DNA from 2 places in the Clostridium sp. CM038 genome. Region 1 is predicted to be linked to the other one. Evidence: a T-box and tRNA genes for the amino acid it is inferred to sense, from the RefSeq annotation. Region 1 holds a T-box; the other holds one or more tRNA genes.
What was found. The T-box of region 1 lies ahead of ACWJKS_RS17430 (glycine--tRNA ligase). A T-box ahead of a tRNA ligase gene usually reads a tRNA of that ligase, here a tRNA-Gly.
Positions count from the first base shown of each region.

Region 2: it encodes a tRNA-Gly, which carries the amino acid that the T-box ahead of ACWJKS_RS17430 (glycine--tRNA ligase) is inferred to sense. The anticodon was not compared.

Region 1 is NZ_CM143651.1:3,785,956-3,793,703, reverse strand. Features, by position in the region: gene ACWJKS_RS17460 (type III pantothenate kinase) at 191-970, shown strand; gene dusB (tRNA dihydrouridine synthase DusB) at 979-1,956, shown strand; gene ACWJKS_RS17450 (Rossmann-fold NAD(P)-binding domain-containing protein) at 2,034-2,852, shown strand; gene greA (transcription elongation factor GreA) at 3,127-3,609, shown strand; gene lysS (lysine--tRNA ligase) at 3,763-5,292, shown strand; tRNA gene ACWJKS_RS17435 (tRNA-Asn) at 5,451-5,525, shown strand; T-box leader at 5,576-5,741, shown strand; gene ACWJKS_RS17430 (glycine--tRNA ligase) at 5,929-7,320, shown strand; gene murD (UDP-N-acetylmuramoyl-L-alanine--D-glutamate ligase) at 7,501-7,748, shown strand, end outside.
Region 2 is NZ_CM143651.1:3,031,706-3,039,453, forward strand. Features, by position in the region: gene ytxC (putative sporulation protein YtxC) at 1-451, opposite strand, end outside; gene ACWJKS_RS13900 (DUF6873 family GME fold protein) at 602-1,297, shown strand; tRNA gene ACWJKS_RS13905 (tRNA-Cys) at 1,375-1,449, opposite strand; tRNA gene ACWJKS_RS13910 (tRNA-Gly) at 1,468-1,542, opposite strand; tRNA gene ACWJKS_RS13915 (tRNA-Phe) at 1,548-1,623, opposite strand; tRNA gene ACWJKS_RS13920 (tRNA-Asp) at 1,654-1,730, opposite strand; tRNA gene ACWJKS_RS13925 (tRNA-Val) at 1,736-1,811, opposite strand; gene hslO (Hsp33 family molecular chaperone HslO) at 2,144-3,025, opposite strand; gene ACWJKS_RS13935 (class I SAM-dependent DNA methyltransferase) at 3,057-3,794, opposite strand; gene ACWJKS_RS13940 (small, acid-soluble spore protein, alpha/beta type) at 3,893-4,132, opposite strand; gene dapA (4-hydroxy-tetrahydrodipicolinate synthase) at 4,475-5,371, shown strand; gene dapB (4-hydroxy-tetrahydrodipicolinate reductase) at 5,368-6,123, shown strand; gene ACWJKS_RS13955 (pyridoxal phosphate-dependent aminotransferase) at 6,330-7,481, opposite strand; gene dapD (2,3,4,5-tetrahydropyridine-2,6-dicarboxylate N-acetyltransferase) at 7,671-7,748, shown strand, end outside.

The sequences.
Region 1 (7,748 bases):
TTTAATTAAACAAAACTTCTTATAAAGATTTAACTTGACAAATTTGTTCAAATTGTTAAAATTAAATTGTTAAATTAGGAACGGTTGAAATTAATATTTATAATATTGGATACATTATTTTGTGTTTTTATAATGGCAAAAATATAAAACGACTTGCAAGTTGTTTTAAATTATATAGGTGGTGTATAAAGTGATTTTAGTTTTAGATGTTGGAAATACTAATACTGTTTTAGGAGTTTTTAAGGAAAAGGAGTTAATTGTAGAGTGGAGAATATCAACTGATGCAAAAAAAACCGCTGACGAGTACGGAATTCAAGCAATGCAATTATTTAATCAGCGAAACATAAGAACAGAACATATTAAAGGCGTAATAATTTCCTCGGTTGTTCCCAATAGTATGTATTCACTAGAACATATGATAAGAAAATATTTCGATTTGAAACCAATGGTAGTAGGCCCGGGGATTAAGACTGGAATAAATGTAAAATATGATAATCCTAAAGAAGTAGGTGCGGATAGAATTGTTAATGCTGTTTCAGCTCATGAAATTTATAAAAGATCATTAATACTAATAGATTTTGGTACAGCTACAACCTTCTGTGCTATAAGCAAAGAGGCTAATTACTTAGGTGGAACTATATGTCCTGGTATTAAAATAGCTTCTGAAGCACTATTTGAGAGAGCGGCAAAGCTACCTCGGGTGGAGCTTGTAAAACCAGAAACAGTTATATGTAAAAATACTGTTGAAAGCATGCAGTCTGGAATAATATATGGATATATTGGTCAAGTAGATTATATTGTTAATAAAATGAAAAGTGAAATGATTAGTATGGGAGAAGAAGAGCCTTTTGTAGTAGCCACAGGTGGACTTTCAAAACTAATAACCAAAGAGTCTTCTGCTATTGATGAGTTTCATCCGAATTTAACCTTAGAAGGCCTTAGAATGATTTATGAGAAGAATAGGGAATAGGTGATTTAATGAAAATATCAAATATTAACTTTGAAAACGATGTTTTTTTGGCCCCTATGGCAGGAATTACAGATATTGCTTTTAGAGGGTTGTGCAAAGAATTAGGGTGTGGTCTACTATATACTGAAATGGTAAGTGCTAAAGGGTTATATTATGGAAGTGACAATACAGAATCTCTTATGCGAATTTCGGGTCAAGAGAAACCTGTAGCCGTTCAGATATTTGGTAATGATCCTAAGATTATGGCTAGTTCCTGTGAAATTTTCAATGCAAGAAGCGATATATGTATGGTTGATGTAAATATGGGGTGCCCTGTTCATAAAATAGTGAAAAATGGAGAGGGATCAGCTTTGATGAAGAATCCTAAACTAGCAGCGCAAATAATAAAAGAAATGAAAAAGGTTTCAACAAAGCCTGTGACAGTGAAGTTTAGAAAGGGATTTGATTCAAATAATGTTAATGCTGTAGAATTTGCTAAATATATGGAGGATGCGGGTATAGATGCTATTGCAGTGCATGGCAGGACTCGCGAACAAATGTATGAAGGCAAGGCTGATTGGGATATTATAAGGGCTGTAAAAGAAAATGTTAAAGTGCCGGTAATAGGTAATGGGGACATATTTTCCGTAGAGGATGCTGTCAAAATAAAGGAAATCACTAATTGTGATGCTATAATGATTGCAAGAGGGTCTAGGGGTAACCCATGGATTTTTAGAGAGATTAAGCAGGCAATAAACGGAGAAAAAGTTATATACCCTACTCCTGAAGAAAAAATAGATATGTGTATAAGGCATTTAAATTTAGCTGTAAAATATTATGAAGAAATTAAGGCTGTTAGAGAAATGAGGAAACATACAGCCTGGTATATCAAAGGGCTTAACAACTGTGCTGAGATTAAGAATGAAATTAATACTAAAAATACTTATGATGAGGTAAAGCAGGTACTTTTGGTTTATAAAAATTATTTGAAGACCATAGAAGCATAATTTAAAAATTAAAACGGGAATTTATATAATTAACACTGAATAAGATAATAGTACATTAATGTATAAGGTGCAGATGTATGAAGCCAATTTTATGTATAACTTCAAATATAGATAATTTATATAATGAATTTGGATTTTTAAGTAAAATTAAAGATAAACTAAAGATGAAAGTAATAAGTAATGAATACATTAAAGAATTAGATATTAAAGTTACGAGTGTAAGGATGCCACCTAATTTTAATAGAAAAGCATATTTAAACAATTTAACTTATGCTAAAAAAATATGTAAATGTAATGAAGTGCAATTATCGCCAAAAACACTGAGGCCTATGGATTATAATTATTTTAATGAATTTCAAAAGCGATTCTTAGCTTTTAGTGTTATAAAAAGTATACAACTTATGATTAGAATGAGAAACAAAAGTTTGAAAAATTGCTGCATTGTTATATATGATGCTGTAGAAATAATAAACTATAATATTATTGTGGAATTAGCAAAGCATTGCAAGTATATTGTATTTTTATCGCCTGATTTGGTAAAAGCTAGAAAGCTTGCAGATTATATTATCGCTAATTTTGGTGTATCTCCTATTGTTACAGATGATGAACTATATGCTGTTAAAATAGCCGATTTTATTGTTTCATCTAAAGACTATGAATTCGGTGATGGGAAATTAGTCTGGTTCTTAGATAATAGTATAAGCACGCCAAAAAATATTATAGCTGTAAATGATGTAAGTTATAATGTGCCTTGGAAAACTTTTAAAGGAGATTTTTCTATCGAACTTTTAGGATCGATATTATGTCAAATGCAAGAAAGTGACATTGAAAAAGCTCTTAAGTATAATGGTATATATCTTAAAAAAATAAAATTCAACAATAATGTAATATATTAGACTATTTTGTTCGTAACATATTGACAATAGTAACGCTCTGATTTATAATGGCTAAATGGTTACATGTATTGTTATTCTAAGAATAAATCTTAGAATCGATAATTTATCAATTTGAACTAATAGTCTTATATTATATAAATTATATGAAATTGCTATATTTCGAGGAAAACAGTATTGTAGTTGGGGTGTAATATGCTAGGGTATTGTTAGTTGATAGTGAATTTTATGGATGTTTACTAATTTATTTAATAAAAATTAAAAAGGGGAGAAATAAATGAGCGTACCAAAACAATATGTAATGACCTATGAGGGAATTACGAAATTAGAGGGAGAATTAGAATTTCTTAAGACTGTCAAGAGAAAAGATATTACTGAAAAAATAAAGGTAGCACTTGGGTATGGGGACTTAACCGAAAACTCAGAGTACGATGAAGCTAAAAATGAACAAGCATTTGTTGAAGGTAGAATAATACAATTGGAAAATATGCTTAGAAATGCAAGTGTTATAGATGAAAACGATATTGAAATAGATGTAGTAAGTATAGGATCTATAGTTAAGGTTAAGGATTATGAGTTTGATGAAGAAGTTGAATTTTATATAGTGGGTTCAGCAGAAGCAGATCCAATGATAAATAAAATATCGAATGAATCACCAGTTGGATGTGCACTCGTTGGTAAGAAATCAGGAGCAATTATAGAAGTTGCAGTTCCAGATGGTGTTGGTAGGTATGAAGTATTGGAAGTGCGACGTGGGTAATTGTTTAAAAATTATTTAATTTTTATAGAACATAGGGGTACTTAACAATTTATAATTGGTAGGTGCCCTAAAGAAATATATACATAGAAGAAATATGGCAGAATAAATGATTAGTAATTATTTTCTGACCTGGGAAAAACAGGAGGGATATTAATGTCGAACGAAAAAAACAATGAAGAAAAAAGCGAAGAGAAAAACTTGCATGAACTTGAATCTAAATATAATGAACAGGTAACCATAAGACGACGAAAATTATCTGCTTTAAAAGAAGAAGGCAAAGATCCATTTGATGTGTACAAAGTTGAAAGAACTCATACATCACAAGAAGTTAAAGAAAATTTTGAGAAATTAGAAGGCGCTCAGGTTATTGTAGCAGGTAGACTCATGTCTAAAAGAGTTCATGGTAAGGCAGGTTTTTCTGATATTCATGATAGATATGGTAAAATACAACTATACATAAAAATAGATGATGTAGGCGAAGAAAAATTAAAAGAATATAAAAGTTTTGACATAGGAGATTTTGTAAGCATAACTGGTACACCTTTTGTTACAAAAACTGGTGAGATATCACTACATATAGTAGATTTTCAGCTTGTAGCGAAGGCTCTAAAACCACTTCCAGAAAAATGGCACGGATTAAAAGATCCTGATTTAAGATTTAGACAAAGAGAAGTAGATATAATAATGAACCCACAAGTAAGAGATACGTTTATGAAGAGAATATCAATAATTAAATATATCCGAGAATACTTAGATAACAAAGGATTTTTAGAAGTTGAAACTCCGATTTTATCCACAGTAGCAGGAGGAGCCGCAGCAAGACCATTTAGTACTCATCATAATGCGCTTGATATTGAGATGTATCTTAGAATTGCAACAGAGCTATATTTAAAAAGACTTATTGTTGCTGGTTTTGAAAAGGTATATGACATGGGTAAAAACTTTAGAAACGAAGGAACAGATATAAGACATAATCCAGAGTTTACAATGATAGAATTATATGAAGCTTATGCAGATTATAATGATATGATGGAAATTACGGAAAATATGATAGCTTACGTTTGTGAAAAGGTTCATGGAACTATGAAAGTAAATTATCAAGGAACTGAGATAGATTTTACACCACCATGGAGAAGAATTACTATGGTAGATGCAGTAAGAGAATATTCAGGGGTGGACTTTGATAAAATAGCTACTAATGAAGAAGCTAGGGTTATAGCTAAAGAAAAGCATTTACAATTTAAAAAAGAATTAGAAAATTGCTCAAAAGCAGATATATTAAATGAATTATTTGAAGTATATGTGGAAGAGAAACTAATTCAACCAACATTCTTATGTGATTACCCTGTAGAAATATCACCTCTTACAAAGAAGAAGAGAGGGAATGAAGAGTTTACAGAGAGATTTGAAGGCTTTGTGTTTGGAAGAGAAGTGTGTAATGCATACTCAGAGTTAAATGATCCAGTAGTTCAGAGAGAGAGATTTATGCAACAAGCAAAAGAAAGAGAACTGGGTGATGATGAGGCTTATTTAATAGATGAAGAATTTATGAGCGCATTAGAAACAGGAATGCCACCAACAGGAGGACTGGGTATAGGAATTGATAGAATGGTAATGTTCTTAACGGATTCTTATTCAATAAGAGATGTTATCCTATTCCCTACAATGAAACCAATCCAGTAGTTTAAAAAAATCAAAGGGGTATTTTAGTTAATCTAAAATATCCTTTTTACTTCTTAAGCGTAATCATCAGTGCTTAAAATCATGAAATTTAAATAAAAAATAAAAAACTATTGAATTTTTAATAGTATATGTTATAATGTTGTTGTAAGCAATAATAATCCGCGATAGCTCAACGGTGGAGCACTCGGCTGTTAACCGATAGGTTGAAGGTTCAAATCCTTTTCGCGGAGCCATTTTTTATTTTTGGAACTCAATATTATAAGAAATCTAATGTATAATAAAATAATTCACTGTGATAAAGAAGAGTAGTAGTAGTACTTCATAAGAGAGGTTGTGGCTGGTGTAAACAATCAAAGTATTATTGTGAAAGGAACTTTTGAGTGTATAGAACTTAAAGTAGGGCATGTGCCAATAAGGGTGGAACCGCGGAAATAATTTTCGTCCCTTGGGGTATAGTCTTTTTTTTGTACGTAAAATAAAAGAGCATGCCTTTATGCGGGTGTGATGGATTGAATTGGTTATATTTAGGGCAAATAGGAAAGAATACAAGATGTAATATTAATATATTTGTAATGACCATTGAGAAGTATATAAAACGAGATATCATTAGATTATAAAAAAATAGGAGGGATTAATATGACATTTGAAAAAAGTATGGATAAAATAGTTGCGTTATGCAAAAACAGAGGGTTCGTATTCCCGGGATCCGATATATATGGAGGGCTCGCTAATTCGTGGGATTATGGTCCTCTGGGAGTTGAATTTAAAAACAATGTTAAAAAAGCTTGGTGGAAAAAATTTGTTCAAGAAAGTCCATATAATGTAGGTGTTGACTGCGCTATACTTATGAACCCAGAAGTATGGGTTGCGACGGGTCACGTTGGAGGATTTTCAGATCCACTAATGGATTGCAAAGATTGCAAAGCTAGATTTAGAGCGGATAAGTTAGTGGAAGACCATATGACGAATCAGGGAGTAGAAGTAGCTAGTGCTGATGGATGCTCAAATGAAGAGTTAAAAGAATATATAGCAAAAAATGAAATAGTATGTCCTAAATGTGGAAAGAAAGACTTTACTGATATTAGAAAATTTAATTTAATGTTTAAGACTTCCCAGGGGATAACAGAAGATGGAAAATCAGAGATATATTTAAGACCAGAAACGGCTCAGGGTATCTTTGTAAACTTTAAAAATGTTCAAAGAGCTTCAAGAAAAAAAGTTCCATTTGGAATAGGCCAAGTAGGAAAGGCTTTCAGAAATGAAATAACACCAGGGAACTTTATTTTTAGAACTAGGGAATTTGAGCAAATGGAATTGGAATTTTTCTGTAAACCAGGTACAGATTTAGAATGGTTTGCATATTGGAAAGAGTATTGTGCTAATTTCTTATATAATTTGGGAATGGAAAAGGAAAATTTAAGATTTAGAGACCATGGAGAAGAGGAATTATCTTTCTATAGTAATGCTACTTGTGACATAGAATTCTTGTTCCCTTTTGGATGGGGAGAATTATGGGGCGTTGCCGATAGAACTGATTATGACTTAAAGAAGCATATGGAACATTCAGGGAATGATTTAAGTTATCTAGATCCTATTACTAATGAAAAATATGTACCATATTGTATAGAACCTTCTCTGGGTGCAGATAGAGTTGTTCTTGCATTCTTAGTTAATGCATATGATGAAGAAGAACTTGAAGGCGGAGACGTAAGAACAGTGCTTCATTTACATCCAGCACTTGCACCATTTAAGGCGGCTATTCTACCTTTAAGTAAAAAATTATCAGAGAAATCGCTCGAAGTTTTTGCTATGCTAGGTAAAAAATTTAACGTAGACTACGATGAAACCGGAAGTATAGGAAAAAGGTATAGAAGAGAAGACGAAATAGGAACTCCATACTGCATAACCGTAGATTTTGATACGTTAGAAGATAATACTGTAACAATTAGAGACAGAGACACAATGGATCAAATAAGGGTAAGTATAGATGATTTAGAAAAGTTTATAGAAGGAAAACTACAATTTTAAATTTTAAATTGGAATAGTTAGTTTGGTTTAGAGAATGGCGTGTAGTATATAATGAGGCTTGAGTAGGCTGTGGTTATACTATGCGTTGTTTTTTTATAGAATAAATCTAAAAAATTATAAAATAAATTTGTAAAATAAATAATATAATATAAAGTATATGGAGATTACATGGAGGGTTATATGAAAAAGGATTTCAATGAATTTAAGGAATTTATAAAAGGAAAAAAAGTTGGAGTTGTAGGTATAGGAGTTAGCAATATTCCTTTAATACATTTTCTAGTGAAGCTTAAGGCAGTTGTTACAGCTTTTGATAAAAAAACTTATAGTTTACTGGGACAGGTAGCAATAGATTTCGAAGAAGAGGGCGTGAAGCTGGTATTAGGGGAAGATTACTTAGATGATCTAACGGGGTTTGATGTTATTTTTAA
Region 2 (7,748 bases), 750 kb from region 1:
ATCCACTTATATTAATTTCATTATTTTCTTCTATACATTTAGTTATCTTATCAATTATACTATTTTTCCTATTCATACAATATACTCCATTAGGTCCGGATATTTCGCCCTCACTACTCAAGTATTCTTGTATCCTAGGTTTAATTTGTTCTATTTCATCATATTGCAGAAAAAAATAAGATTCATCTAAAAATTTTTTGAGTCCTTTTTTACAAAATTCCATTACAACTATTTTATATAACATGTTTGCAACATGCAAATTAAATGTTTTGATACTAGCATCGCTTAAGTTGTCATCATCACAAAAAAACTTTACTACGTGAGTATCCCCTATTATATTTTCCGATATACCTGAAAAATTTTTTTTATCTTCAAAACACTTCTTAATGTCTTTAATTTCATCAATAATACATTCCATACTCCTATTATATACAATAGTTAATAAAAGCATTTCGCACACTCCTTTCTCACTAAGATAGTATGTGTGTAATATTAATGTATATGCAAAATAGATTAAACAATTATCGACATATTGCAATTTGTGATAGCTTTGTGTTATAAAATAAACATAAGAAAATAAATATTAAATAGGAGTATTGTAATGAAAAATATTATTGTTGATTTTAGAATTCATAATGAAGAAAAAGAATATTTAGTTTCTAGAGGATATAACTTGCTTATTTGCCCACCTAGCAACATTTTATACGAGGCTGTATGTGGTCACCCTGATATGCTTATGCATATTTTAGGCAAAGATATTATAGTTCATAAAGACATGGATAATGAATTCATACTGAGCTTAATTTTGTTAAATTATAAAGTTTATAAATCAAATTCAACTTTAAAAGATAAATACCCTTATGACATATGTCTCAATTCATTAAGCCTAGGCAATCTTTTTATTCACTCAGTTAATTTTACTGATACTAATCTTTTGTCACTATTAAAAACAAGAAAATTAATAAACGTTAAGCAAGGTTATACAAAATGTTCTACTTGCATTGTAAATGATCATGCAGTCATAACTAGTGATGTTTCTATCGCTAAGGCTTTAAGCATTGAAAAAATAGATATTTTATTAATTCCACCTGGTGATATTATCCTTCCCGGGCTTAACTACGGTTTTATAGGTGGCGTAACAGGTCTTATCGAAGATAATGTCTTAGCTTTTTATGGTCACTTAGATCATTATTTGTATGGGAAAGAAGTATTAAATTTTTTAAATAAGCATAAGGTAGAACCTGTATTTTTGAGAAATGGAAAACTAATCGATAGAGGTAGTATTTTTAGAGTCTAACGAATCCAAAATATACTGAAATAAAAAAAGTAGTCTAAATGCTGAAATATCAGCATTTAGACTACTTTTTATTGTTTTGGAGGCGCCACCCGGATTTGAACCGGGGAATAAAGGTTTTGCAGACCTTGACCTTACCGCTTGGCTATAGCGCCATTATTCATAATTATAGTTGGAGCGGAAGACGAGATTCGAACTCGCGACGTTCACCTTGGCAAGGTGACGCTCTACCACTGAGCCACTTCCGCAACACTGGTGGCTAGACCAGGAATCGAACCAGGGACACGAGGATTTTCAGTCCTCTGCTCTACCGACTGAGCTATCCAGCCTTAATAATTTTCAAATTCACTAAATTCAAATGGCGACTCAAAAGGGACTCGAACCCTCGACCTCCGCCGTGACAGGGCGGCACTCTAACCAACTGAGCTATTGAGCCATATGTGGTGGGAACAACAGGGTTCGAACCTGTGACCCTCTGCTTGTAAGGCAGATGCTCTCCCAGCTGAGCTATGCTCCCACATATCTTTATCAGACTAGTACAGTTTACATCATTTCATAAAACTTGTCAACAACTTTATGTATTAACTGTTTTTTTACTTTACTGTTAACTTCCTCGTCCATGTGTACTTTGTGAGTACTTTATTATATTATAAGATTTTCTTACGGCTGTCAACCATAAATATGGTCAATATTCACGTATATTTAAATTATACTCCCTATTTATCGAATTTACTCCACTTTGCTACGATTTGAAACATATATTACTATTGAATATAGTTTGTGTATTGCTTTCTATAAAAAGCAATACCACATATACTATATTCTCTTTATCCAAAGCTGCATTTTTATCTATGAATTAGCTTCTTTAAGTAATTGCCCAATTTCTTCATGATTAAATTCATAATTTTCATTACAAAAATGGCATTTAAGTTCTTCGGTTTTACCATCATTATATAATTCTTCTAAATCCTTTTTACCTATACTTATTAAGGCCCTCTCAACCCTTTCCCTGCAGCAATCACATTTATACGTCGGCTTAACCTCTTCATGTATTTTAAGTTCCATATCTTCAAAAATAAATTCCAAAATTTCTTCGATGTTCATCCCTTTTGCTATTAATTCAGTTATAGATGGAATTTCTTCAAGCCTATACGTTATTATATCAGCTAAAAATTCGTCTGCACCAGGCATCATTTGGATTATAAAACCTCCTGAAGCTTTAATGCTCATATCCGTGTCAACTAAAACTCCGAGTCCCACAGCAGACGGCGTTTGCTCTGATACAGTAAAGTAATAAGCTAAGTCATCCCCAATTTCACCTGTACAGATTGGCACTTGACCTATGTACGGTTCCTTTAGTCCCATATCTCTTATAATCCTTAAATAACCATCCGTACCAACGGCAGCACTTACATCAAGTTTCCCCTGTTTGTTTGCAGGCAAATCTACATTAGGGTTTCCTATGTACCCTTTTACACTTACATCAGCATGTGCAGTTACTACCACGCCTCTCGCTTCTCCTCCGCCATCAATTTGAAGTGTTAAACTATCTTGCTGCGACTTTAACATGCTTCCCATAAGAGCACCAGCCGTTAGCATCCTACCAAAAGCAGCTGCTGCCGTGGGTGCACACAAATGCATAGAAACTCCCTCATTTACTAAACCCGTAGTTATTGCTGCGACTATTCTAACCTGGCCTTCCTTTGCAGTAGCTCTAACCAATTTATCCATATACTAGCCTCCTGTAAACTATTTTTGTTTTTTACTTCTTAAGTACGTAACATATTCGCTCTGTGATTTTACTTACTACTTTATCTTCATAGTTATCCATCTTTTTAATTATTTCGAACCCAATTTCTTTTATAACACTTTCTACATATTCTTCTTTATAAGCCCTTTCAGAGTGTTGCTCATCAAAGCGTCTGAACACTTGTCCTTCTTTTACAAAAAAAGTTAAATTCATTTGTACTATATCATTTTCTAAATAATTTTCCCAAATATACACTACATCATCACTATCGTAATTATAAATATTATTACCAAGCACATTGGTAAGTTTATAATAAGAGTTAATATCAAAGATGAATAACCCATCCTGTTTTAATAAATCATAAGCGCCTAATAAATACTTTTTAAAATTTTCTTTTTTTAATATATAGTTGCTAGAATCTAATCCGCAAGTTATAAGGTTAAAAGTATTATCTAAATTCAATTCACAAATATCTTGGCATACAAATTTTGCTCCTACCCGAGCATCCCTCATCTTTTTCTCTGCTTGACTTAACATATCACAAGATAAATCAACTGCCCAGGTATGCTTAAACTCATTTGCAATTTCTATAGTAAGATTTGCTGTACCACAGGCTAAATCTAAATAACTCTCCATATCTAAGTGATGCTCTTTGCAAATACATAATATTTTGGAAGCCCATGTTTTATAATCAATATCAGAATTGATTAATTCATCATATATACAAGCAAACTCTTTGTAACAGTTCATATTAACATTTCTCCTTTATATTCCTCTTAATACTATAATGGTATATAATATACTAACCTATATACCAAATATTGTCCAAATTAATTTGCTTAATATCTTTAAAAATCTTTGTTTTTAGGGAGATTTATGGCTTTCTTTCTTTTTGTCATTAAGCCTCCAATTCTTCCTGTTTCTTCTGCTGTTAATCCACTCCAACCATCCACATCTATCTTTTCTGTTAATCCTAATTCTTCCGCTATTTCATATTTTAACGATTCTCTTAGCATTTCGTTTTTAGTTAACTCTTTATTTGTTCTTAACTTAGCTTTTATAACTTTTTTCAAAGGTGTTTTACCCATCATATACCTCCTAATTATAATTGTAATATCTTATATTTTTTACAATTTGAGGTTTTTTTATTCATAATAAAAAATAAATATTACCCGTTATTTAATCATAATATGATTTAAATTACAGTTTTATAAATATACCCATTAAATTATACCTTGCTGATTTTCAGTTTTTTTTTTTTAAGTATATATATTTTTACATATGGGCTATATAATATAATCTAATGAAGAAAAATATTTTAGTGATAATTTATGTGTTTCCTAATTCATTATGAAGAATATTACGAAATGCTTCACTAAAAGCGATCTAAATTAATAACTATATAGTATAAACTACTAGGAGGTAATCTTATGAGTATTTTTAAAGGTTCTGGTGTTGCAATAGTCACTCCGTTTAATGAAAGAGGCGTAGATTTTAAAAAACTCGAAGAATTAATAGAATGGCATATCAAAAGCATGACAGATGCTATTGTAGTATGTGGTACTACAGGTGAAGCTTCTACTATGACAGAGCAAGAAAGAAAAGAGACTATAAAATTTGTAGTTGATCTAGTTAATAAGAGAATTCCAGTAATCGCGGGCACAGGAAGTAACAATACTGCCGCTGCAATAAGTATGAGTAGATGGGCAGAAAAAATAGGCGTAGACGGATTACTTGTAATTACGCCTTACTATAACAAGACTACTCAAAAAGGCTTAGTTGAGCATTTCAAAGCAATTGCAAATAGTGTAACTTCACCAATAATAATATACAACGTTCCTTCGAGAACAGGTCTTAATATTACTCCAAACACACTTCTAAAATTATGCGAAGTACAAAACATTGTAGCAATTAAAGAAGCGAGCGGCGATATAAGTCAGATAGCACAGATTAAAGCACTCTGCGGAGATAGAATAGATATCTATTCAGGTAATGACGACCAAGTTATACCTATACTTTCCTTAGGAGGTATCGGAGTTATATCTGTTCTTTCAAATATAATTCCTACAGTGATTCATAACATGTGTGAATTATATTTAAAAGGCGAGCATGCAAAAGCTCTAAAAATACAATTGGAGTATCTTCCTCTTAATGGCTCTATATTCATAGAAACTAATCCTATCCCTGTAAAAACAGCTATGAATCTTATGGGAATGGAAGTCGGGGCTTTAAGACTACCACTATGTGAAATGGATGAAATAAATTTACAGATTCTAAAAAAAGAATTAAAAGCATATAATATCCCTTTAAAGGAGGAAATCAAATGATTAGAATGCTTCTAAATGGCTGCAATGGAAAGATGGGCAAAGTTATTTCTGAAATGGCTAAAGCATCAACAACGATTTCAATTGTTGCAGGTGTTGATAAAAATTCATTTAATTTAGGCTATACATGCTATGACAGCATACTTGAATGCGAAAATGATATAGATGTGATTTTAGATTTTTCAAGGCCAGATGCTTTAGATTCCTTATGTAAGTATTCTAAAGAGAAAAATATCCCTATTGTGTTCTGCACTACTGGTTACACGCAAGAACAGTTATCTAAAATTAGTTCCCTCAGCACCGAAATCCCAGTATTCCACTCTGCAAATATGTCTATAGGTATAAATGTTGTTAATAATATACTTAAAAGCATAAGCAATATGCTTTACAAGGATTTTGACATTGAGATAATTGAAAAGCATCATAATCAAAAAGTCGATTCCCCTAGTGGTACCGCTTTACTCCTTGCAAATACAATTAAAGATTCTATAGATGACGAAACCACCTTTGTCAAAGGACGTGATGGTTTAAGTAAAAGACAACCTAATGAAATAGGGATTCATGCTATCCGTGGTGGAAGTATTATAGGTGATCATGAAGTCATATTTGCAGGAAAAGGAGAATGTATTGAAATTAAGCATACTGCAATATCAAGAGATGTTTTTGCAATAGGTGCACTTAAAGCTTGCGAATATATATACGGAAAAGAAAAAGGTCTATATAGTATGGATGATGTAGTTAATATGTCAATATAACGACAGTTCAGACGGAAAGTCTCCCATTACTACACGCTGGAGTTACGTGCCCTAACAAATAAAAAACTTCAGTTGGAGTACAAATCTCCTTCTGAAGTCGTTAATACAGCTCCGCAGGAGATGATTTAGCCTTTAAACTAGAAAAGCAACCTTCAAAGTATTAAATACTTAAATAGGTTGCTTTTCTAGTTCAATATTTTTAAAAATTACTCAGGTAATGATTTAATCCACTTTTCCATTCTATCTAAAGCCTCTTTTAACACTTCCATACTATAAGAATATGATATCCTTATGAAACCTTCTCCTCCGGTGCCAAAAGCCGAACCAGGCACAACAGCGACCTTGCCTTCATTCAACAGTCTGTTGCAAAACTCTTCGCTACTCATAGAAAATTTTGTTATAGAGGGAAATATATAAAAGGCCCCTTTAGGAATAGTTGTATCCATTCCCATTTGCTTCAACCTTTTATATACATAATCTTTTCGCCTCTCAAACTCCACTTTCATATTATTTACATCATTCATGCTAGAAAGTAATCCTTCGCACGCGCCCCATTGAGATATTGAGGCTGCACAAGAAACATTATACTGATGTACTTTCATTATATTATCCATGATATATTTGCTAGCACAAACATATCCAACTCTAAGTCCCGTCATTGAAAACATTTTAGAAAATCCACCCACCAAAATTACTTTATTCCTTAATTCATCAATTTGAGCTAATGAATAGTATTTTTCATAACATAATGAGCTATAAATTTCATCACTTATTATGTAAATATTTTTTTCTTTTAGAATTTGAAAAAGTTTATTTCGCTCGAATAATGTTAATGTTGCTCCAGTAGGGTTAGACGGATGTGACATCACTAAAATCTTAGGATTTTCTTCATTAATAAGTTTATTTAATGTTTCAAAATTAATAGTAAAATCACTGTTAAGCTTATAATTAACTACTTCTGCTCCAAAAATCTTTACACAGCTCTCATAAGCTGGATAAGCTGGAGTCGGTACCAGCACTTTGTCTCCAACATTTAAAAATGCTGCAAATGTGCATAGAAGTGCCTCACTTCCACCAACAGTCACAGTTATTTCATCAGCTGAATAGTTGATGCCTGTGCCGCATAAAAAATTAGAAATCTCATGTCGTAGCTCCGGAATACCTGCATTAGTTGTATACTCAGTTTTATTTTCATTAATAGCTTGGATCATGGCTTTCTTAATATTTTTAGGCACTGGAAAATCAGGTTGACCAAGAGTCAGTGAAATCGCCCCTTCAACTTGTGGAACCTTATTAAAAAATTTTCTAATTCCAGAAATCTCTACATTGCTTACATTTTTTGAAAATAAATTATTCATAACATCATCCTTTTCAATGTGTTTGTGCTTTCAATTATTTGCATTATAAGTATTTTACTATATAATAGAATAAAAATCAGTATTTTTTAAATTGTTCTAGGATAATGCTAATATTTATGGTGTAATCGAAATTAAATGCATAAAAATGAAAATTTGGCTTAATACTTATAATACGAAAGGAGATTAACTATGAACTATGATTTAACCGACCCTTATGAAATTGCAAGATACATAAAAGAAGCTAAAAAGGCAACTCCACTTAAACTC